Regions from separate parts of the Alistipes sp. ZOR0009 genome, predicted to be linked through region 3. Evidence: riboswitches for the same ligand, from Rfam matches in the RefSeq annotation. Region 3 holds a riboswitch; each other region holds the start of a gene.
The links. A riboswitch is a leader RNA that binds a small molecule or an ion and turns the genes downstream of it on or off. The one in region 3 is predicted to bind cobalamin.

Region 1 (7,970 bases), on a different contig from region 3:
TCTGCATCACCATCCTTATCGTCCTTACAGCCTGCAAGCAGGAGCGACGCGCCGAGCATTAGCGCTAAAACACTTTTTACATTTCTCATTTTGTTTTATTATTGGTTGAACTATAGTAATTGCTGCTAGTTGGCAAACCTCAGGGTTAGCGACAGGTAGTAGGTTCTACCGGGCGTTGTAGTCCCGTACGACGAGCCATACGGCTTATCCTCCTTGTAGTCGAGGATATTTTCGACCCCACAGGCCGCCTCGGCCTTTAGGCGCCTACTGAGCGTAAAGCCGTGCACCGTATTAACTCGCCAAAGCATGTAGCCATCTGCCGCCTGACGATCGTAGTAGTTTTCGGAGAGGGCATCGCCATACTGCCGGGTAAGGGCATCGCCAAACAGCCCAACATTGAGCTTATACTTGGACCAGGCCGTTTGCCATAGGCATTTAACGTTTACGCTATGCAGAGCCGAACCTTTTAATCGGCACGATTCGGTTAGGTTAACCCCATCGGTGTAGCTGTAGCCTCCTCCCAAAAGCCAATGCTTTCCCATCTTAAGGTTTAGCAGAGCATCCACGCCAAGTATGCGCGCATTGGCAATGTTGCCATACTGCTTTGTCTCCTCCACTCCGCGTTCGGCATCTTCGCGCGAAGTGGCAATGGCCCTGTACTCAATCATATCGTTTAAGCAGTTGCTGTAGGCCGTAACGCTGGCAACAACCACCTTGGCGTTGTACTCTACGGCAGCAGAGTAGTAGTTCGATGTCTGAGGCTTAAGCTTAGGATTCCCCAAGTAAAGACGGTAGGCTCCCATATCCTCGCGCTCGTAGCGGTAGTTTAGCTCCTTTAGTGTTGGCGTTTTAAAGCCGCTGGCATAGGTGCCGCGCAGGTTAAAATCACCCATCCTATACATTAGCGATATTTTGGGCGTAAACTTCTGCCCAAATTCGCTATGGTGCAGCATTCGGCCACCCACGGTTGCCACAAGCTTAGAGGAGAAGGCCACCTCATCCTGCACGTATACGGCTGCCATGTAGCCATTCACCGTCCCCTCCTTAAGGCGGAAGGGGGCCTCCATCCACTCCATCTCGCCTTCGACACCAGCCACCACGCTGTGCACCGTATTGGGCCTGTAAACCAAACGCCCGTTTACGGTCATCTTCTGCTGATCGTTATTTAGCGAGCGGTCGCCAGGATAGTAGGTGATAAACTGCGCCTCGCCCTTGCTGTTTATCTGATTTACGTTATACTTCATGTCGTACTGGTAGAGGTACCTAAAGCGGTCGTAGGTAGCATCAACCGTTACATGACCATTACCCTTAAGCAGGTACTTAGCCCCCACCGCGTACGATTGGTTGTGGTAAAGAAACTGATACCCCTTTGCCCGTATGGGAGGAGACACCTTACGGTACGAGAGATCGGCATCGGCATTAACCGACAACCGTGCGGTAGCTTGATGGCTTATACCCTGCTTTATGCTGATGCTGGTTGTTGGATTCTTGGTTAAGGTAAAGGTTGGCACCAGCACATCGTCGGACGGATTGCTCGGCGTTCCCTTCCTATCTATTTCGAAGCGGCTATTCTGCCACCCATCCTGCTGCTTACGGTTAAAGGTGGTGGTAAGCTGCAGCTTCCCCTTCGAGACTCCCACCGTATTACTTTGCAGCCACTCCCCGTACGAGCCAATCCGGGTTACGTTGCTGGCCACAAACGGGCTGCTGCTCCTTTTGGTAATAATATTTACCACCCCAGCAATGGCATCCGAACCGTACAACGACGACGATGCCCCCTTTACAATCTCCACCCGCTCTATTGTTGCTGGATCGATCCTACTTAGATCATTTTGGCTGCCCACATCGCCATACAATCGCCTACCGTTAAGCAGCACCAGAATATACTCGTTGCCAAGTCCGTTGAGGCGCATAAAGGTTCCCATTGCATTGGAGCTGAAGGTGAAGGAGGAGCTTAGTCCAGCCAACAAGCTCTCCACGCTTCCAGCTCCAAAGCTATCAAGCGCCTTTTGAGAAAACACCTCGGTTTGTACGGGGGCGCTCTTAAGGTAGTGCGGCGTTCCCGTTCCGGTGATAACCACCTCGGTAAGCTCGCTTACGCTGGTTTTAAGCTCGATATTCACAAAGGGGAACATCTTTTCGCCTGTAATGGAGTACATCTGAGAGGTATAGCCCGTGTACGAGATGGAAAGAAGATGCTTGCCGTTAGGAATGTTGGGCAGGATAAACTCCCCCCTATCGTTGGTGACAACACCCCTAGATAGGCTATCTACCAAAATAGAAGCCCCCCGTAATGGCTGATGGGTATCCTTATCGGTAACCCTACCCTTAACCACACCATTCTGTGCAAACAGGACATGGCTAGCACCTAAAAGTAGGATTACAAGAAACACGCTAATGTTTCGCATAGCTAGTAGTAAAAAATATGATCATAAACGAATAGCAAATAATCGCCAACAACGGAGAATGAAATGCTAAGTTGAACCGACATAATCCTCAAATCCCGGAATCCATTATGTCTTTTTGAGTTCCTTACTGGTAGGTCTTCTGACTTTTCTCGTACCGGAAGCCTTCCCGTTCGGCACGAACAGTGGCTAAGATATTCCGGCACACTAGGTGAGAATTTACAGCTGCGGGTACAGTTCCAGATTTACGCTGGATTCCCTTACATTGGGCATCGTAAAACACCCAATTACCAATCGGGGGCAAATGTAATGGATTTTAACATGCAAACAAGCGCCTCTTTTCGGAAAGACGACTTACATTGGCTGCCGACAGCTATCCAATAAACTCTAAACTACCATCGAAACAGCAGGGTAGGCAAATGCAAAAAAGGAGGTAAGCCGACAAAAAAAGATATAAGCAAATGTGCCTATCGCTATTTAGCCGTAGCAAGGACAGTTCCAAACCATTTTGGATGGTTAATACAAACCAGCTACCGTAATATGGCAAAAGGCTAACCACAGGGCCAACAACTGTTGCAAAACACTTTTTTCGAAGGTATTATTTAGCGCTACAAATGCCCAAAAGAAAGGATAAACGCTAATTTGCAAACCATCTTTTAAATCGTAATCCTACTATAAGCATGCTAAAATTTAACCATTCGAAAAACATCTCGCTCGAAGTAGAATTGCGATTTGCTAGATAGAATACTTTGCAAGTCAACCTTACATAAAGAAAAATCTAACTACCAAACCTAAAAAACATGAGGATTACCATCGTTTGCTTACTTGCTCTTTTTCTTTCGACAACAGGTGCTAAGGCCCAAGAATCGGCAGATAAACGAATAATAAACCATCTGAACCAAAATAGCTGGTTTGCGCTGGAGGAAGACTACCCAAAGATGAAGGACAAAATTCAGACACCTGTTCTTAAAGGTCTTTCAGAAGTAATGATTAATATACGTTTCAATCAACCGCAAAAGGCACTTACTGGCATAGACTCCCTCCTTGCCCACTGCCAAAGCGAGTTAGGATCTTCGAATGTTTGCAGCATGGTACTATTTAAGAGTAAAATACTTGGGGAACAAGGCTGCTATGCCCAGAGTGCAGATCTTCTCTACCGCTTTCTCGATCAAATACCTGAAGCAGCAAGAAAGGAGAACTTCTCCTTCTATACCCAGCTAGCAAATTACTATAACGAGGTACGTAACGAGCAGAAGCCCGAGATTATTCGGCCAAATAGAGACACCGAACTTCCGCTGAGCATCAAAAAAGCAGGAAGAGGCATGCTGATGTTTGTACCTGTTACCATACACGGAAAAACCTACCCCTTTATCTTTGATACCGGTGCAAGTTCATCGGCTGTTTCAGAACGGCTGGCAGCTGAAATAGGCTTTCGAACAGTCCGCGATTCGATGCATATTGAAGGTGTAGGTAGTGGAACCGGTAGATGTGGAACCGTAGATAGCATAATGGTTGGAGATATCGCCTTTAAGCATCCCATTTTTACCATCATACCTTCCAACCCAGAAGTTGATACCGTGTATCAGATAGATGCCATACTGGGGCTTGATTTTATTCGGATGGTTGGCGAGACGCAGCTCTATCCGCGCGATGGGAAAGTTATTTTCCCTCTCCAGCAAAGCAGCCTACCACCAACAGGTCGCAACCTGATGCTTGACGAAGGCCAATCGTACCTAAAGGCATACTCGGGAGACGAACGGCTGATATTCCACTTCGACACAGGTGACGTAAAAGGAGATCTATTTAACCCCTACTATCTCAGACATAAGAAGATGATTGACAGCAAGGGGACTAAAGACACATATCGAGGAGGCGGATTTGGAGCCATGCAAACCGTTAATATTATTCGGTTAGCACATATCCCGCTAACCGTTAGTGGAACAGCATTCGAATTAACGAACATTGCGGTTGCCCCCCAAACAGTTACTAAAGTGCAAAAAGATGAGGATGGATCGATGGGAATGGATTTTATTAACCTATTCCGAAAAGTCACCATAAACTACAATAAAATGTTCTTAACCATCGAAAAGTAGCCATTGCAGACTAAACTATTTATGCCGACGAAACTAGGTTCACCAACCATCATAATAAAGCGGCTATTTGAATAGTCACCTTATTATCGATGCCTATAGAGATTGGCAATGCAGCCTCATCCTATTTCCCCGCTAGCCATATTATAAATCAGCAAGCGAGGCTAGGTAACGGGTTGGCTACGCCGAACTCGCCCAAAGCGATCGGTTCAGACCGCAATCAAAAGTAACTAAAAAACAAAGCGCAACCGTGGTAGTGGCTGCGCTAATGAAAACCATTACTTATGTTCGACGCCATTGCAACCGAAACGACTCGCAACGAAATGGAGAGCAGCGTAGCCAACCGAGCTCAGCGTAGCTAAATGCAGATGGACCCGGTGCATTTATTCGTCTTATCTAGCAATAAGTATTGTGTGAATATTAGTTTTGTTCCTCATTTTTCGGACTAAGGAGTACACGGCAAGCGCCATAAACGAACCATAAATAATTAATACCTTAGGAATACCTAAGCCTGCGACTAACAAAACAACAGAAGCAACAGAACGCTGATTCCCGACAACCTCGTACTCATTCCCACTTTCGATACCTGCCGCCAAAATAACCGTCCATAAGAACAACAAGAAAATTACAGCCATTGCTATCAAAGGCTTTTTTACAGCGCTAGTGTTGCAAAATTTTTCAACCTTGTAGGTGGTGTTGGGGATAATCTCCTTAAAGCTATCGAACACTTCCTGCCTACGAGCATCATCCCTAATCCGAATATGCTCTTCCGACTCCTGTCCAAAATAAACTTGAATATACTTTTTATTATCCTGAAGCTGAATTGATTTTATATACTGAAACGGAATTCCAAATACGTCATCAGCAACCCTATCATTCATAATATCCACCTCGTACTGATGCAGATTATGTGCTTTGGGATTTGCTTTCAATATTTTATCCTTAGCTACTGCAATAATCTTATCGTCCCCTTTTTCTGCATTAATCCAAACTCTTTTCATCTAAAATTCCCAATAAACAATATTCTGATTCCTTATCTCTTTTTGAGCCGCTGCCGCCGAATCGTTACACCAACGAAACCTTCGAGCATCTTCTACCATGTAAAAATAAAAAATAACAGTAAAGGTCTAGCTTCATTTAGAAAAGCAAAATCGGGACTGGCAAGTTTTCTTTTTTTTATCGTTTTAATAAGCAATCCAGCCACATTCTACTTCCCAGCCCTAAATGGCTATCAGTAAAAGCATATCTCTTTAATTGAGAAAAGGCTCGCGTTTATTTATATCAACACGTCACCAGCATCCCCTCCACTGATTCCTATACAGTTTTTTTAGAAGGTAAACAGCTTGCCGAGGGTTACCCAATCGAGATACTGCTATCTTTTACCGAACTCTTTTGACAGGTCTAGCAAATTCAGAAAGCTAAGCTTGACTATCCGTTGAATCTTTTCGGGATCAATTTTATCAGCCGTATCGGTTGGCTTATGAAAATCGGGATGGTTACCTGTTGTCCACCCCATAAACGGAACGAGACAATCGGAAAAAGGGCCATAGTCGCTCGAGTTGCCTCCTTTAGTTGGAGTACCGCACAGGTTTAGGATTCCCCCCAACTTAGCGTTATTAGCCTCTACAATTTCCTTTACACGGCTAAAGCTGTCGGCATAAAAAAAGTTTGCGCTGAGCTTAGCGGTATCCTTCAAACCATTTCGGCCAATCATATCGTAGTTTACGTACATAACCGTTTGGGTTAACGGGTATACAGGGTTACGAACGTAGTAGGTAGAACCAACAAGCCCCTTCTCTTCGCCAGTCCATAGAGCAAACAGAATGCTTACACTTGGCTTTATACCCGACTCCTTCATCGCCTTAGCCAGCATTAGCACGCCAGCAACTCCACTAGCATTGTCGTCGGCACCTGGGTAGATAACGCCATTAAACATTCCATTATGGTCGTAGTGGGCACCAACAATAATGCAACGGGTGGTATCCTCTCCATGAATAACTCCAAGTACGTTACGATCCTTTAGCGGGGCTGCGCTAACCTCTGCCGAAACGGAGAACTTTATGCGAGTTTGTATGGCTTTACTTTTAATATCAATGGGAGAATCTAGCGCCACGCCATACTCCTTAAGCGCAGCAGCCATCATAGCCTTCGAAAGAAAAATTCTCAGGTCTGACGCGCTGTTGCTTTCGGGTGCAACTCCCATAAGATCGTCGAAAGGGGAAATGGTAGGGTTGCGCAGCTGATTTCGTCTGGAAACCTCCTCTGCTGGGCATAGGTATACAACAGCCCTCGGATTACGCTTTTTTAACTCCTCCTCCTGGTTTATTTGAATTGCCGATATCTTCTCGTTGTTCAGTCCCCTTGTAGCCAACGATGTGGCAAGCAGGTTTTTCTTGGTAGCTGGTATTACCACCACCACCTTACCCCTTACGTCGAGTTGCCCGTAGCTGTCTATACCATACTCTGGCAGACGTAGACCATATCCTACAAACACAACCTGACCACCAACAGAAAAGCCATTGTAGAGTGCCTTGTTGTAGATAAAAAAGTCGGAATTGGGTGTCGGAATCGTAGTTTCACATTCAGCCTCTATGGCCATACGCAGGTTGGTTGGCACCGAGTAACGAAACAGGTTGACATTTTGGAAGTAGCTACGCTTTGCACCTGATGAGGAGGTAACGGCGGGCTGTACGTCATAGTGAGCCAGCATCGTGGCAATATATTCTGAAGCTAACATAGCCCCTTTCTCTGAGGTGTATCGCCCTTCGAGCAGTGGAGACGCTAAAAAATTAACATGTGCACCAATAGACGAGGTAGTTACGGAAGCCAATCCCTTTTGAATTGCGCTTTGGTCTTGAGCCACTGCAGCTAAGGTAAGCATACATAGAAGAACAGTGTTAGTAATGGTTTTATAGGCGGTAATCATATTGTATTTTTATAGGAAGACGAAACAATGACCAGGTTGTTACGTCTACAGAAAAAAATAGATTACCCTTAATGTGAGAATGGAAGTAGATTCCTTACGTAGAGACCAAGCAATCTTGAACAAGAGGAATCATCAAAAATACCGATCAACAACCTTTAAGAAGTTAGCACTTATAAATCCTTATCCCTCAAATTTCTTTAGCCAGATATAAAAATAGCAAAGAGGCTGCCCAAAAGTATCACCAAATACTACGAAGCATGCTGCAACGTGGTTAACTTACCGTGATACTTTTTTAAACAGCCTCCTTGTTGTATTGCTTCAGCTAGAATTTTCCGTTACTATTCTTCCAACTTTCCTTTGCTGGAATAGGCTCGATAACATCCCAATGTTCTGCTATTTTGCCATTTTCAACGCGGAACAGGTCATAAAAGGCATTGTAAGACCCGCCAAAATGCCCCTCGCTAACAACCAACACAAAGTTTCCTTCGCCCAACACTTTATGAACCTTGTCGTATTTCAAGAAGATACCCTCTTTACCCAAAGCTTCTA
Region 2 (7,970 bases), on a different contig from region 3:
GGTATGGAAGGTGTTTTTCGACTTGTAACCCGAGTTCCCTTGGTTGTCAGTCCATCGGATGTATTCGGTGTCCGACATAAATCCGCCATCGGGCTTTGCAGGCTTGCTTGGATCGGGTTTGTAGTAGGTAATTTCGTAGTTATGTATCGTTTTGGGGTTGTTGTACTCGCTGCCTGCTATTTCGTACCACTCATCGTCGTCGGGCTTACCGTTTTTATTTTTATCGTAGGCAACCATAATAACACCCGGCTCGCAGCTTCCGCCTTTTTGGGGTGCATTAGGATTTGGGTTGGCGTTTGCGTAAAAGGCGTTACCAAGGATACGAAAATCTCGTAGTCCAGATAGATTTACAATGGTATGATCGAAGCCAAAGGTGACGTAGCCACCAAAACCGCCAAGGCTTATCATGTACTTTTTCTTGTTTTCGCCCCCAATGTAGTCGTATACCTTTTTAAGGATGGATTCCTTTGTGTCTCCCTCCTTATAGTCGGGTAGCACGTTGGTAAACTGGCCAACAGTAGGCAAAAAGTCGAATATTTTGGCAATGTACGGGGAAGCCGTTTTTGCTTTTACGGTAATCGATGCTTCATAAATAGGGGTGGTGCTGTTTTCTTTAAGCAACGTCAACTTATAAGAGCCATCGGTAATGGCTACAAACTCAACCTTATTGGTGGCAACCTGTACAAGGTTGTATGCTTGAGTATTGGTAGCGTCAACTTTCCATTGGTAGGTTGTTCCGCTTTTTATCTCTACGGGTGCTTCTATGGTTAGCACCTCATACTGCGATGTCTGCAGCGTGGTCGTTACTACTCCCGGTATTTCTTCTCCCTTCCCGGGTGTATCTCCATCATCTTTCGAGCAGCTTACGGCTGCTAGGTAGCAAGCTGCAACGAGGAGCACCTTTCTACATACTGTAAGCGTAATTTTTTTCATTCGAATATGTTTTTTTATTGTGCTGGATACAATCCGCACAGTAAGCATGAGCCTATACTTTCGGCGGCTGCTTGCTGTGCGGATTTCCATGTTTTTACTTGAAGCTGTCTGTAAAGAATATCCCGGCTGGGAAATGGGTATGGTTCTTATAGTCGGCTTTTAGAACGGGAGCGGTATCTCCAAACTTCCATACCGAAATGTCGTTGATAAGGAAGTCCCAACCGTAGCCCTTTATGGTATTAAAGAACACCTGTCCGGTTTTAGGATGAACGGCTAGGTTGTTGTACACTATTCCTGCGTTTTCTATCTTATCCTTTACATCTACCATAAAATCGGTTTTGCCAGTCGTAAAAATGTGGCGGTATATTTTGGTAGAGGCGTTGCTAAAATAGAGCGTATCGCCAATGGCGCTGATCCCTGGAGTTGCTCCCCAGCCTGCGCCCACTTTTGCTTCTGCTATCTCGTTACTTTTGATAATGGCATAGCTCGATGGGTTAACTTTCGCGATTTGGGCTGGTTTGGTGGTACACGAAATCCAAAGGTTGCCATCCGATGCCTTTAGCACGCCCGATACGTTGCCTGCCATTTTGATAACATCAACCTTCTCGCCTTGTATTGCAAAAACCTTATCTCCGGCAGGTACAAACACCTTGTTGCCCACTACGGCCATCCTGTTTTTATCGGCGCCCTCGGTTCCTTCTACAAATTTCAGCGCCTTTGTGTCGGTGTTGAATAGGTATACGCCCTTGTTGTCGCGGATGTAAACGTTGTTGGTGCCAACAACTGCAATATGGGTTGGCCACGACAGGGTTTTGTCTAGCTCTTCGTTAAAGGCTGCCTCTTTTACCAAGGTTTCGGCATTGGCCACTACCAGCATATCGCCACCCATGCGGTTTCCATTTTGGGCAATGATGTATATCTTGTTGTTGGCAATAAAAAGGTCTTGGGTTACATTCCCCAGCGGTGTTTTGTTCACCTTAAAGAAGGCGCTGTCGGTAACCACACCTTTTGGAGATATAAAGATTAGCGATCCATTTTCGGAGGTCATATTTCCCTCGTTTAGGATGAAAGTTCCGTTTTTATACTTCCCATACACCGACACCTTCACGCTAGAGGTGGCCACACCGCCGTCGGGATTGGTTACGGTGAGCGAGATAAGGTGTTCGCCCATGCTGGTGGCTACAAAGTTGTATTTTGCTGTGCGGGCAACCTCTTTTCCGTCTACCTGCCAAGCTACCGCAAAGTTTGTCGAGTTTTTTACCGCAGCGCTAAGATGTAAAGTATCCTCCTGCGCTAAGTTAAGGTCGCTGGTTGAGGTAGCACCTGCAACCTCAATTGTAAGCTGTGGTGGAATGATATTCTCATCATCCTTGCTACACGAGCTAAAGAGTAGGGCGCTAAGCGCTACAAAAAGCACCGCATAAAATTTGTTCTTTGTCATGATAATGAAATTTTGAACGTATAGTTGATTGTTAATGTCGTACATCTTCAATAATCGAGTGGACGCTACTTTACAAAGGCAAAATGGCCCGGGATATTCCCTGCGGTGGTTTTCCACTTAAACTTTCCCTTTGGCGAAAAGCAGTATATGTAGCCCGTAACCACGTAGTTTTGGGCGTCGGTTATGAATACCTCCTTTGTTTCCGGATTTACCGTAATACCGTAGGGTATTAGAATCTGCTTGTCGGTTCCGTCTGTTATTACCTTGTCGGATATCACCGTTTTGCTTCGGGTATCGAGAATCCCGTAGGTTACCGTATTGGATTTGGTGACGTAGCTCCACGCCACGCTGTAGTAGTAGAGCGAGTCGCCGCTGAGGCACATTTCGCTTACGGGGATGTTGAGCGCCTGCTTTACCAAGTCGGTTTGGCTGTCGATAACGTACAGGTTGGGCTCGGTACTGTAGTAGTCGCCGCGCGAGCTTACGTAAATGTCGCCGCGCTTGTCAATCTGCATGCGATGAAGGTTGATGGCCACGTCAATTTTCTTTATCTCCTTAAAGGTGTTGAGGTCGATTACCGAAACGGTGCGATCGTAGTTGGGTACGCGGTAACCGCCCGAGTTGGCAACGTACAGCTTGTTGTTGTGCACCACCATCTCCTCGGGTTGGTAGCCAACGTCTACCATTCGGGTAAACTCGAGGGTTGCGGTATCTATTTCTGCCACAAAGCCTGTTCGTGCGTTAGGATCTATTTGAACGGGGCCTGCGTAGGAGCTCACGTATGCCTTGCCATTATGAAAGGCCATGTAGCGGCAGTTTGGAATCTTTAGCGCCTTGATATGCTTGGCGGTTTTTGCATCCATAACCTCTATGTAGTTCGAGCAGTTGATAACAACGTACACCTTCGATCCGTATATCTTGATGTCGTTGCCCACATCGCCCAATTCCTTTACAACATGAGGGTTTATCTCAGAAAAGATGTCCCTTTTGTAGGTTCCGGTTTCGTACTCAAAGAAATCGATGGAAGCCCGGTTCATTCCCATGTTCCCTTCGTTTAGCAGGTAGAACCCTTTTATGTTGGTGCCCAAAAGCGGTGTGGTAACCTGATCTTTCTCCGTCAGAAAGATAACTTGCTCCTTGCGGCACGAAATAAGGCTTAGAGAGGCAACGAGTAAAAGGGCAAAACCTTTGCCGTAAAGGGCTGCTGCGTTATTTCTGCTGCGCTTTTTGATAAACTGGGTATATGCTTTTATGGTATCCATGTTTAAAGGCTTAAATATTAATGCTAACTACAAGCCTGACATTACGGCCTGGCATCGGGTAGTTGTAAATTACCTCGTAGTACTGGTTTAGCGCGTTATTCACCTCTAGCGAGGTGTTAATGGTAGTATTATGCTTTAGCTTAAACTCTTTTTGGATAGAACAGTCGTGCGTATACCACGGCTCCACGTAGTTTTTTACGATGTTGTTAACGCCGCCATTATAGCGCTCTCCTACGTATATAAAGCTGTAGTTAAAGCTCCAGCTTCTGTAGCTAAGGGTCGAGATGATGGAGCCGCTATGCCAAGGCGTGTACGGAATTTGATCGCCGTAGGAGCTTAGCTTGTGCCCATTCTGGATGGAGTAGTCGCGGGCATCGCTATATCCGTAGCTTACGGTGTTGTTGAGCATCGCTTGCCCAATTTGCGACTGAACGGCAATGCTTGCTTCAACTCCCTTGCTCAGCACCTTTCCCGAGTTGGACATCATCCATCTAAACTGGCTTCCGGTAGGCGCAGCTATAATTTTATCGAGGGTACGGAGGTAGTAGGCGTCGGCTTGCACCGCAATTTTGTTAACCAGCCTGCTGCTGCTTTTCTTCTTATAGGTAAAACCGACGTTGTACATGTCTATGTGCTCGGGTTTGAGCACGCTGCTGCCAACGTGCGCGTAGTACAGGTCGTTGAAGGTGGGCATCCTGAAAATATGCTTGTAGAAGGCTCGTAGGCTTAAATCGGTGCTGGCAAAGGGGGTATATCCGAAGAAAATGCCCGGACTTACATCCCTTTTGTCTGGCGATTGGCTAACCTTCGACTCCTTGTCCGAAACGTAGGTACCCAACAGGCTTGCCTGTACTTTTAGCTGGTTAATGGTAACGGCTGTTGCCAACGTTGCAATTCCGGTAAATCTGCGGGGGGATTTAAAGGGGATTAGCAGGTTTTTTTTCGAGGAGGCCTCAAGGCTGTTGAGCTGGATGTCGGTAGATGCCGAAATGCTCCAGAAGTTGGTGATGTCGTAGATGTGGCTTGTAGAAAAGTAGGCCTCTTTTTGCTTGTAGGTGTTGTCGAACTCTTTGCCCACCTCCTTTATTTCCTCCATAAAGCGTGTCGAATCCAACGATCGAAAGTGAAGATAGTCGTACGCAAATTTTGCCTTTACCTGGTACTTGTAGCGCGACGAAACATCCTTTGTAAAGGTGCTTTGTCCAAAAATATTGACATCGTCTTGCCGATCTCCGATGTAGAACTTGAATTTAGTGCACGCGCCGGGCAGCCCTCGCTTCGACCCAAAGGCGTAAACCTTCGTTTGCAGCCTTCCGCCAAAGATGCTGTTGTATAGGCCGCCCTCTACACGGAAGGTTTCAATGTCGCTATTCATTCTGGTGGCCGAGGTGTCGTAGGCAACCGTACCGTCGGTGTAAACTCGGCGGCTGTGGAATCGGTATTTCCCGTTGGAGCGCATATACTCGCCGCTTAGGCTAAAGCTGGCGCTATCGCTTACCTTTTTCTCCCACCGGAACGATGGATTAACGAGCTGGATGGTGCTGGTTTTGTACTTTAGCCTAAAGTTGGAGGATTTTCCCTTCTCAAATGTCGGTTTCTTGGCGCGTAAGTACACCGCCGCCCCCGAGGCAAAGTCTTTTGCCGACTGAAAGATGTCGCTCTTCTGTCCGTTGTAGAGCGAGAGCTCCTCTAGATCGTCCAACGAGAATCGGCCGAGGTCTACCACCCCGTTTTGCGCGTTCCCGATCTGCACGCCGTCGTAAAACACGCCTACGTGATGCGTCCCCATGTTGCGAACGTTCACGGTCTTGAGGCCACCCATTCCGCCGTAGTCTTTTATTTGGACACCGGCAAAGTAGCGCAGCGCATCGGCCACCGAATGGCTGCTAAGCTTCTCGAGCTGCTTACCCGTGAGGTGCTGAGCCGGAATAACCTCCTTGTAGCTCTTGGCTACCACCACCACCTCGTCGATATGCTGCATTTGGTTTAGCTTGCCTTGGGCATACGCCTCGAACGACGGGGCTGCCAGCAATCCCAGCAGCGTTAGCCATAATTTTGAATTCCGATAAAACATATTTAAGCGTATTGAGTAACCAATAGCTTACAGGGAGGTAAAACGAAACGAACGGATAAAAGAAGGTATGCCTTTGCCAAATAAAGTGATGCTTTTATCTGTCTCCTCAGCTTTATTTCCCCGAAAGCTTTCAGATTATAGCATTTTGGCAGGTCTTCTGACTTGCTCCATCTTCGGGCGTCCTTCCCATCTCCGTTAGGAAACAGTGGATTGAGTATTGCTCGAAGACTTCGGCGGAGCTTACAGCAGCGGGTCTGTTCAGGATTTGCACCTGATTCCCTTTTCATCACATTCGCGAGTAGAGGCGAGTGTAACACCAAAATCGGGACGAAGGTATATAAAATTGGCCGAATAAAATAGAAAAAACAGCAAGCCGAGGGGATGTCACGCGGCTATGCCTTGGTTTTTCGCCTTCAAAGTTGCGGTATTTTCTTGCGGAGATGCATGCAATGCACCGCTACCCAATTTCGCGGATTAAGGCTGGTAGAGGCACGATGTTTGCACCTTAAATCATCTTTACGAACGTTTTTTACCCTTACTTGTGACCAAGATTTCTCTAAAAACAGGATGAAATGGGAAAGGTGAAAACTCCACGCGGCTTTGCCTTGTAGGCATCTCTAAACGGGCTGTTTTTATAGACGTTCTCCTTTAGGCGCTGCTTGCCGCCGCTAATGGATACGCTACGGAGGCTAATATTTTCGTGCCGAGGCTAGTTAATGCACCAAGGCGCGAATAGGTTCGCCGCTGGGGTAAATATTTTAAAGCGGGATAAAAAGATTATGCAGCGGTGGATGGTTAGGGCTATCTTGGGCAAAATATGGTTTCTTCTGGTGTCGTGGCTCATAAATCGGCAATATGTTTTGTTTTTTATCAAAAAAGATAGCCCCATTAGTTGGCAGATTGCCTCTCCGCGGCTTAAGAATGCCAATCTGGCTGAAAGATTGCCACGCTGAAGCATAAGAATGCCAATCTGGCCGAAAGATTGCCATTCTGAAGCCTAAGAATGCCAACCTGGCTGAAAGATTATCACGCCGAAGCATAAGAATGCCAATCTGGCAGGAAATTTTGCTCAACCAGCATTAAGATTGCTCAACTGAAAGGTAATTTTGGAGGAAGCGCGTGTAACTTGCCAAATCGGCATGTTTTTTCCGACGCCGAGATTTCTTTACGCCAAACCGAATGTTGAGGTATCCTAACGAGATGGTAAATTTAGGGAAGGCCTTTGCCGTTGCCCAATTTGGTAAAGGTAAGGGCATTGCTACCATGTCAGAAAACGCCACCATGCAGCGCTGCACGGCTGGATAAAAGAAAATCCCACCTAGGCTATTTTTTAGGTGGGATTGGTCTTATAAAATATCGTTGGGCTACTTTTTGGGGCTATATAGTCCTAAAGTTTTTAGGATTTGCGCCATAAAAGCGAGCTTCTTTTGCTGATTTTTGATGGTTTCCAAGGGAAATCCGAAAACTGCTACGGGAGTTCCCTTAGAGCTGTAAAGGGTTGCCGCGCTGCTGGTGTAGTCGGTATAGCGCAGCAAACGGATGGCTCCCTTGGCAGGTTCTATGGCATCCGGGGCCTCCACTCTGTATATTTGTGGGTAGTCGTAGCTGTCGTCGATGGCCGAGCACGAGAAGTGCCATTCTCCCTTAAGGTGGTTTTGTGCAACGTCGGTCGACTCCACCTCACCTGTTCGGCTGCCGATGTTGGCACGCCAAATAAACCCTAGCTTATTCTCGGCAAACTTGATGGCCGTCGAATCCTTCCTCTCCACCATGTCGGTGCCAATGTAGGCGCCCGAAAGTAGCAGCGGAATCTTGCGGCTGATGGCCGTATCGAGCTGCGCTAGCAACTTGTCGTTAAATACGGTGATGGAATCGGGTTCCTCCCTGAAATTTTTCACGTAGCGCTGTTCGCCAAAGAGGATCTCTATTAAATCGTATTTGCTAACATCGCAGGACTCCTCAAAGGCCGCCTTGCTGCACGATACGTACGATAGCTGCAGCTTTTGGTACGATTCTCCTTCGAGCGACGTGAAGTCGTGGGTGTTGCCGTAGGTTAGGCGGCCCCACCATTCGGTACCCGACGAGCCCCAGCCGCTGTTGTCATCGTCGAGCCAAGGGGTTGCGCGGTCGAAGTTGTACTGGTAGCCTAGGAAGGCCATATCGACGCCATCGGTAACGCCCTCGTCTTGCCACCACTCAAATCCGGCCTTCTGCCCATTGTCGAACGACGCCGGGGCCGAAAGGCGGGTAAACCCGTTTA
Region 3 (7,970 bases):
AGTATTCTGTTCTTTTGGTTTCGGAAGGTGCCATGTTTAAGGATGGCGCCATGATTTATCAGGGCGAAGAGGCGGATGCGTACGGGCATAAAAAGCTTGGAGGTATTGGCGATCTAGTTTCTGAGCAGCTACGTAACCATTCGGCGAAGTTTAACAACGGAAGAAAGGTGGATGTAATCAATCAGCGGTTAGGTTACATGGTAAGAAGTGGTGCTCCTGATGCCTTGGATAGCATAGTTCCGATGGCTTTTGGTAATCTGGCTCTCGATTTGATTTTAAAGGGCAATACGGGGCGTTTGGTGAGCTTGCGGAACGGGCGTTACGACAATGTTCCTATCGATGTGGTGACGAGCTACAAAAAGAAGGTAGATATTGAGAAGTTTTATGATGCCGAGCGGTACCGTCCGCGCTACGAGCATTTTAGTGATAAGCCGCAGCTGATAATGACCAGCGATTTTTAGCATAAAGGAGAGGTTTTAGCCTCTCCTTCCTGTTTTATTTACTTAACGGAGTGTATTGCAACCCTATTTCCCTCTGTATCGATAATGAGCGACATGTAGCCGATATCCTCCTTAATCAGGGTTTTGGGCATAATTACCGTTCCTCCTGCTGCTTCGACCCTATTTAGCTCTACATTTAGGTCGCCAGCTTGAGACGAGAAGTAAATGAGCACGCCATCGCTGGAAGGTTTGTAGTATTCGTCGTGTTTTACGAGCGAGCCCGGAGATCCGGGGAGCTTATCGTTCCAAGGGAACCATCCCATCTCGAGCCCTTCGAGGTTTACCACCTGAATTTCTACGTCAAAAACTGTTTGATAGAAGGCAACAGCCCTGCTCATATCCACCACGGGGATTTCGAACCATCCTACCATGTTACGTTTTATTTCCATAGCATAAGGTTTTAATTTTACCCAATATACGATAAGTTTTATCGTCTTTTCCACCTTAATAGTTGCAGGTATATTAGGTGATGTGCTGAAAATTATTATTTCAAGTCTGTTTTTTAATTATAAAATGTAAGTGTAAAGGTGTTTTTCGGTTATAGATTGATTTTTGATATGGTTTTTTTATAGAAAAACTATTACATTTGGGCAGTAGCAGAAAATATAAGTAAGCTTATGGAAAATTTAGACTGGGGAAAATTGCCATTCGGTTATATTAAAACCGATTACAACGTTCGCTGCACATTTAAAGATGGAAAATGGGGCGAGTTAGAGATTTCTGATTCCGAATATTTTCCAATTCATATTGCGGCGACAGGGCTACACTATGGTCAGGAAGCTTTTGAGGGATTAAAGGCTTACCGCGGTAAGGATGGTAAGATTCGTCTTTTCCGTTGGGATGAGAATGCCAAGCGTTTGGCGCGTTCGGCTGAAGGAATTTTGATGGCACCAGTGCCTGAGAAGCTTTTTGAAGAGGCCATCCTTAAGGTTGTGAAACTTAACGAGCGTTTTGTGCCACCTTTTGGTACAGGTGCTTCGCTATACATTCGTCCACTTTTGTTTGGATCGGGTGCCGAGGTTGGTGTTAAGCCTGCAAGGGAGTATACCTTTATTGTATTTGTGACCCCAGTAGGGCCATACTTCAAGGAAGGTTTTAATCCAGTGAAGATTGCCATTGTTAAGGACAGCGACCGTGCGGCTCCGCTAGGAACAGGTACGCTAAAGGTTGGTGGAAACTATGCTGCGAGCTTACGTGGTGTGGTTCAGACTCACGACAAGGGTTATGGTTCGCCAATGTACTTGGATGCTAAAGAAAAGCGTTACATTGACGAGATTGGTGCAGCAAACTTCTTCGGAATAAAGGATAACTGCTACATTACTCCACAAAGTACGAGCATTTTGCCTTCGATTACCAACATGAGCTTGCTAACACTTGCCGAAGATTTAGGGTTAACTGCCATTCGTCGTCCGATACCTGTTGAGGAGTTGGATACATTTGAGGAAGTTGGCGCTTGCGGTACCGCTGCGGTAATTTCTCCAATTGGCGAGATTGCAGATCTTGAGACTGGAAAGACTTACAAGTTCTGTAAGGATGGACGTCCTGGCGCTTTATCGACTAAGCTTTACGAAACCTTGGTAGGTATTCAGTATGGCGATGTGGAAGATAAGCATAACTGGGTGACTGTTTTGGACTAAGGATTTTTATCTTTATATGTAAGGGCGGCTGTTGTCGCCCTTTTTTGCGTAGTAGAGGTTTTGGTGATGCAGGAAGGCCGTTTGGTGGTTTATGCTCGATTGGGAAGGTGCTGAGAAGGCGTACTGCGAGTAGCCGCTTGGGTGTGAACCATTGTTGCCTCTGTTTTGCTGAAATTGGCCCAGTTTGAGACGGGAAGAGAAAGGGATAGAGGCGAGAATATCGCCATATACGGCTGTTGTAGATGGGGTATGGCTATGCTATTGGGCATTCCGAGGCGTGCCTGCTTTATAGGTTGGAAACCTTATGCGGATGAATGGTGATTAGATGGGCTATTGTTAGCCTATATTGGGCTCTTGTTAAGGTTTGTTTCGGTTGGAGATTGGCTTGCCGAAATATCTTTACTTCTAAATTTTTAAATACCTTTGCACCAGCTTGGCAAACCCAGTTGGGTTTAGAGGGAATCCGGTTAAACTCCGGAGCTGTACCCGCAGCTGTAAGTTCTAGTAGCGGCTTTTAGATATTTACCACTGTCATCTGATGATGGGAAGGTTCTAGAAGAGGAACGAGCCAGAAGACCTGCCAAACAAACCAGAAATCAACTTTCGGGATTAAAAGTTTAAAACAAATGATTAGAGTTTTCGCCCTTTCGGGGTTAGTTTCTTTAGCATTACTGCTAGGCTCGTGCGGAAATAAGCAGGGCAGCCAGCAATCAGCCGGCAACGGGGAGGATTCATCCTACTTCTCAACTAAAATCAGCTTAAAGTACTTGCGCGGATTTAAGGTTACCTACCATGGCAGCTATGCCAAAGTGGATGTTCGCGATCCCTTCGACACTACCAAGACCCTTAAGACCTATATTTTGATAGATCGGAAGGCCGAAAAGCCTGCGAACCTACCTTCGGGGACAATTATCAAGGTTCCCGTAGAGCGTTCGGCGTGCTTTTATGGGCTAACCGTGCACGAATTAGCGAAACTTGGCGAGAATCAGACGGTGACTGGCGTTGCCGAGATTCAGTACGTGAAGGATAGCTTGGTGCTTGCTAAGTATAAGCGCGGACAAATGGTTGATTTGGGCGAAGTAGCGCAGGCAAATGTGGAGCGTGTTATCGAAGCAAACCCTCAAGTGCTCATTGTATCGCCTGTATCGGGCGGTTCGCTGCGAAAGATAGAGGAAACTGGTGTACCCTTGGTGTACGATTGCTCGTACTTAGAGAATACTCCGCTTGCCAGAACAGAGTGGATTAAGTTTTTGTCGCTGTTTTATAGGAAAGAGGCGTTGGCCAACCAACTTTTTGACAGCGTGGAGGCTCGCTACAACCGAGTTTCGAAGATTGCCAAGGCGGTGAAGACGCGTCCGACGGTGTTTTCGGAGAAGAAGTTTGGGCAGGTGTGGTACATGCCGGGAGGTGCGAGCTACATGGCCAGATTTTTTGAGGATGCTGGATCGAACTTTATGTGGAAGGACGATAAAAGCACCGGTGCGCTGTCGTTGGGCTTTGAGGCGGTGCTTGCCAAGGCATCTGATGCGGACTTTTGGGTGATTAAGACCAATACCCCTTTTGTGTACACCTACTCGCGGCTAGAGCAGGAGTTTGGTCTTTACAAGAGCTTTAAGGCATTTAAGAAAGGGAACGTAATAAACTGCGATACGGGGCGTTCGCCCTACTACGAGGATGGCTTTTTGGAGCCTGACGTGATTTTGACCGACTTGGTGAGCCACTTTCATCCGGAGCTGATGAAGGGCTACCAGCCTAAGTACTTTAAAAAGTTGGATAGGTAGATGTTTGGAACCAACCATAGGAGGCATTACGGGCGGCTGCTGATATTTTTGGGGCTGCTGATACCGTTGCTGATGCTGCTGAACGTAGTTTGGGGCACCGTGACGATTCCCGTGGGGGAGGTGATGTCTATTATTATGGGTAAGGAGTCGGATAATGTGGCTTGGAACAACATTGTGTGGGTTTCGAGGATTCCGCAGTCGATAACGGCAACGTTGGCTGGCGCTTCGCTGGCTGCGGCGGGACTTTTGCTGCAGACGCTCTTCCGTAATCCGCTTGCCGATCCGTCTATCCTCGGAATTAGCACGGGTGCGAACCTTGGCGTGGCAATTCTGGTGCTTGCGCTGAGCGGTTCGATGATATTTGGAACGCTTGTGGGCTTTGCCGCCAGCATTCTGGCAGCATTTGCCGGATCGGTGGGCGTACTTTTTATCATTCTGTACTTTTCGACAAAGATTAAGAACACCGCGATGCTCCTTATTATAGGGATTATGGTGGGGTATATTGCCTCTTCAATCATATCTGTACTCAATTTTTACGCATCTAAAGAGAATATCCAGATTTTTGTTGTGTGGGGGTTGGGTGACTTCTCGAGCGTTACCTGGAAGGAGATGCCGATTTTTGTGCTGGCGTCGCTTTTTGGTGTTGGCGTGGCGCTGCTGCAGATAAAGCCGCTAAACGCCTTGCTGCTTGGGGAGAGCTACGCCTCGAATCTGGGCATCAACGTGAAGCGTTCGAGGATGCTAATTTTAATTGCGACGGGATTGCTAACGGCGGTGGTAACGGCGTTTTGTGGCCCTATATCGTTTATTGGGCTTGCGGTACCTCATGTGGCACGTATGCTGCTGGGAACATCGAACCATAAGACACTTTTGCCCGCTACCATTCTGTTGGGCGCTGTTGTGGCGCTGATTTGCAACATTCTGACGACGTTGCCCGGTGAGGGGGGCATTATTCCCATAAATGCGGTGACCTCGATGCTGGGTGCACCGGTGGTGATATACGTGATACTGAATAGAAAGAAACTTCAATACTTCTCGTGATGAAAAGAGCGACGACCAATAGCGCGGGCGACACGACCAACCTTTATGCCAGCGACCTTTGCATAGGGTACTCCGGCAAGGGTAAGGAGGTTATGCGCATTCACGAGAACCTGAACTTAGAGCTCAAGGCTGGCGAGCTGACTTTTTTGCTTGGCCCCAACGGTGCTGGTAAATCTACCTTAATTCGTACGCTGGTTGGCTTTCAACCTAAGCTAGACGGAGAGGTTACCATTAACGGCAGGCGTATAGAGGGGTACAACGAGCAGGAATATTCGAAGCTGGTGAGCGTGGTTTTAACGGAGCGGTCGTCGGTTGGAGGTATGACGGTGAGAGAGCTCGTTGGTTTGGGAAGATATCCGCACGTTGGGTTCTTCGGAATTCTTAGGCGGAAGGACCGATTGGTGGTTGAGAAGGCAATTCAGGAGGTTGGCATAGCAGATTTGGCCAACAAGTACGTGAGCGAGCTTAGTGATGGCGAGCGCCAGAAGGCGATGATAGCAAAAGCGCTGGCACAGGAGACTCCTATCGTTGTTTTGGACGAGCCTACGGCTTTTCTGGACCTGCCCAGTAAGATTGAGATAATGGTTTTGTTGCACGAGCTGGCAAACAACACCAACAAGAGCATCCTTTTATCGACGCACGACCTAGAGCTGGCGCTGCAGCTGGCTGATAGGATTTGGCTGCTCTCGAAGGGGCGCCCTATGGTGAGCGGTGTGCCCGAGGATCTGGTACTTTCGGGCAAGTTCAACTCGTTTTTTGAGCGGGAGGGTATTCTTTTCGACAAGGAGACGGGATCTTTTAGGGTTCACAACCCGCTGGCCAAATCTATCCATATAAACGGGGTAGGCGTGGAGGCACAATGGGTAGCCAACGCGCTGGTGCGAAATGGTTTTGCGCCATCAACCGATCCGGATGCGGAGTTTAGGGTAGATGTGAGCGAGGAATGTCCGGGCGAGTACATGGTTTACCGTAACTCGGAGAAGGTATTTACGGCTGATTCGATAGAGATGCTGCTTAAGCTGCTGAAGGCATCGTAGATGGTGGCATTTGGGGAATGCCTGCAAGCATTGCATGGAGCTCGTTTAAGGAAACGGGCTTTTTTTATGCCCTTTTGTTAGGTAGCCACCAGCAGGCGCAAAGCTGTTGGGGCAGCGCAGGGGTGGCTACGAATATTGATGAAGGGGCTGTGCGTTTGTTTCTTAGTTATGGCTTTCAACGGTGAGCGCTAATGATCTTGAGTTAAAGGGTACGGATTGTTTTTTAGAGAATATTTTGCTAGCTAATGCATGTTGTGTAGGATTATTTTGAGGTAGACAACCTTTGGGGATAATGCGAAAATGTACTTCATTTGTGATCTCGTAAATATTGAGATTCTGAGGGCTGTTGGTATTGACATGATTTCTTTAAGATCTATTTAAGGCACTATCTGAGGTATTCTAAATAAGGTTTATGAGTTTTTCATGCCGATTTACTTCTGCTTTATAAAATTTTGTATAATCAAGTTTAAAATTATATGCTGAGTATTTTTAAAATAACAAATGGTAAGAAGGTTGCCGTATTTGCCGCATTGGCAATTCTTTCGGGGTTGATATTTGAGCTGGTGGCTTACCTTGGTTTTATTACAACTCAAGAAGGTTTTCATCTTTACTGGAATCTGAAATGTATTTCTCCAAATTTACAGATGGGGTTGCTTAATTCTGATATCCAACAATATCATGGAAATGGGAATGCTATTCCTGTAAATCTATTTAATGTGCTGATTTATATTACAGGTTTAGTCGGTTTGGTTATTTTTTATGTGAGCAAATTTAAAGAGATTAGGCTTATTCGTTTTTTCTTTTCGATTGTTTTTCTATCAAATGGGATTACGCTTTTTTTTATGGTAATTAATGCCATACGTTGGATTAGTAATCCTGCTTTTAACCTGTTTCTTTGGGTGCTAAACTTTGTAATGGTAATTTTTTGGTGTCTTATTTCTTTTATAGTGTTACGACACTACATGCAAGAGCGAGAATTGGAAATGGATAGTGAGGTTGAAGATTTGTTTGGAAACAAAGGGATTTATGAATCTCCTAGTAAATTACAGCGCTTATTTCATTCATTGGTTGACACTTGTATTGCAGTAGGTGTTTGTTCTGCCTTAGTAGCATCATTTTATTTAGGAGTGATATCAAACGATTATTTTGCGACACCTACATCCTTGGAGCGTTCGTTAGTTATACTACTATCGATGTTTGTTCTCTATGCCTTATTTGAATGGCTATTTGGAGCGACACCTGGGAAGATGCTTACAGAATCTAGAACCATTAAAACTAATGGTGGTAAGCTTACTTTAGGATGTGTCCTTGGCAGATCATTTGCTCGCTTTATTCCTTTTGAATCGTTCTCATTTCTTACTTATGGAGATGGCTGGCATGATTTATTAAGCAAAACAACGGTAGTGAAGGAGAAAAGAACTGGCATTGCCGGGAGGTGGTATTGGCTTCTTCCTTTGGGATATCTGCTTCTTGTAATAGGAATTTACGTTGGTGGAGAAATGCTGGAGAAGTATCGTTTTAAGCAAGAGAATGAAAAGAACTATAGCAGACATTATAACCAACTGCAGAGGCAGCTAGATAAAATTACACCTAATACTGTAATTATACTTAACTCTATTGAGGGTGATTATTCAAGTGGGCATATCTCGTTAATTGTAGATAAGGTTATTTCAGATGCTGTTGAGGTTTCGATTATTCCAAATGAGGGCGTCTCGAATTTGTCTGAAATGGCTCAGCGATATACTCAAATGAAGCCGCTAGTTGGTGGAGTGAGAATATTGATATCTGATTTGAAAAAAGGTATAACACCATCCATGTCTGACTATATTAGTAATAAAATTGTAGGATTTAGGCTTCCAAATGATAATCATCGGTATGCAATCTCTGATTTTGCGTTGCTTGATCGTCCTTTTTTGAGTGCTCGAGGAAAGGTGTTGTACGATAGCCAAATTATAACCTTTTATTTAGAAACAA

Region 1: it holds a riboswitch for cobalamin, as region 3 does, so the genes downstream of both, L990_RS14430 (TonB-dependent receptor) here and L990_RS11185 (ABC transporter substrate-binding protein) in region 3, are expected to answer to the same signal.
Region 2: it holds a riboswitch for cobalamin, as region 3 does, so the genes downstream of both, L990_RS13210 (TonB-dependent receptor) here and L990_RS11185 (ABC transporter substrate-binding protein) in region 3, are expected to answer to the same signal.

The regions. Positions count from the first base shown of each region.
Region 1 is NZ_JTLD01000052.1:48,687-56,656, forward strand. It holds gene L990_RS14425 (sirohydrochlorin cobaltochelatase) at 1-89, opposite strand, end outside; gene L990_RS14430 (TonB-dependent receptor) at 126-2,408, opposite strand; cobalamin riboswitch at 2,520-2,715, opposite strand; gene L990_RS14435 (retropepsin-like aspartic protease) at 3,206-4,498, shown strand; gene L990_RS14440 (hypothetical protein) at 4,888-5,496, opposite strand; gene L990_RS14445 (M20/M25/M40 family metallo-hydrolase) at 5,868-7,376, opposite strand; gene L990_RS14450 (nuclear transport factor 2 family protein) at 7,744-7,970, opposite strand, start outside.
Region 2 is NZ_JTLD01000046.1:60,314-68,283, forward strand. It holds gene L990_RS13195 (cell surface protein) at 1-933, opposite strand, end outside; gene L990_RS13200 (DUF5074 domain-containing protein) at 1,028-2,374, opposite strand; gene L990_RS13205 (YncE family protein) at 2,440-3,636, opposite strand; gene L990_RS13210 (TonB-dependent receptor) at 3,647-5,710, opposite strand; cobalamin riboswitch at 5,840-6,046, opposite strand; gene L990_RS20525 (hypothetical protein) at 6,890-7,015, shown strand; gene L990_RS13225 (fibronectin type III domain-containing protein) at 7,075-7,970, opposite strand, start outside.
Region 3 is NZ_JTLD01000034.1:57,531-65,500, reverse strand. It holds gene L990_RS11200 (6-phosphofructokinase) at 1-461, shown strand, start outside; gene L990_RS11195 (VOC family protein) at 500-889, opposite strand; gene L990_RS11190 (branched-chain amino acid aminotransferase) at 1,106-2,137, shown strand; cobalamin riboswitch at 2,555-2,737, shown strand; gene L990_RS11185 (ABC transporter substrate-binding protein) at 2,764-3,918, shown strand; gene L990_RS11180 (iron ABC transporter permease) at 3,919-4,959, shown strand; gene L990_RS11175 (ABC transporter ATP-binding protein) at 4,959-5,996, shown strand; gene L990_RS19250 (RDD family protein) at 6,473-7,970, shown strand, end outside.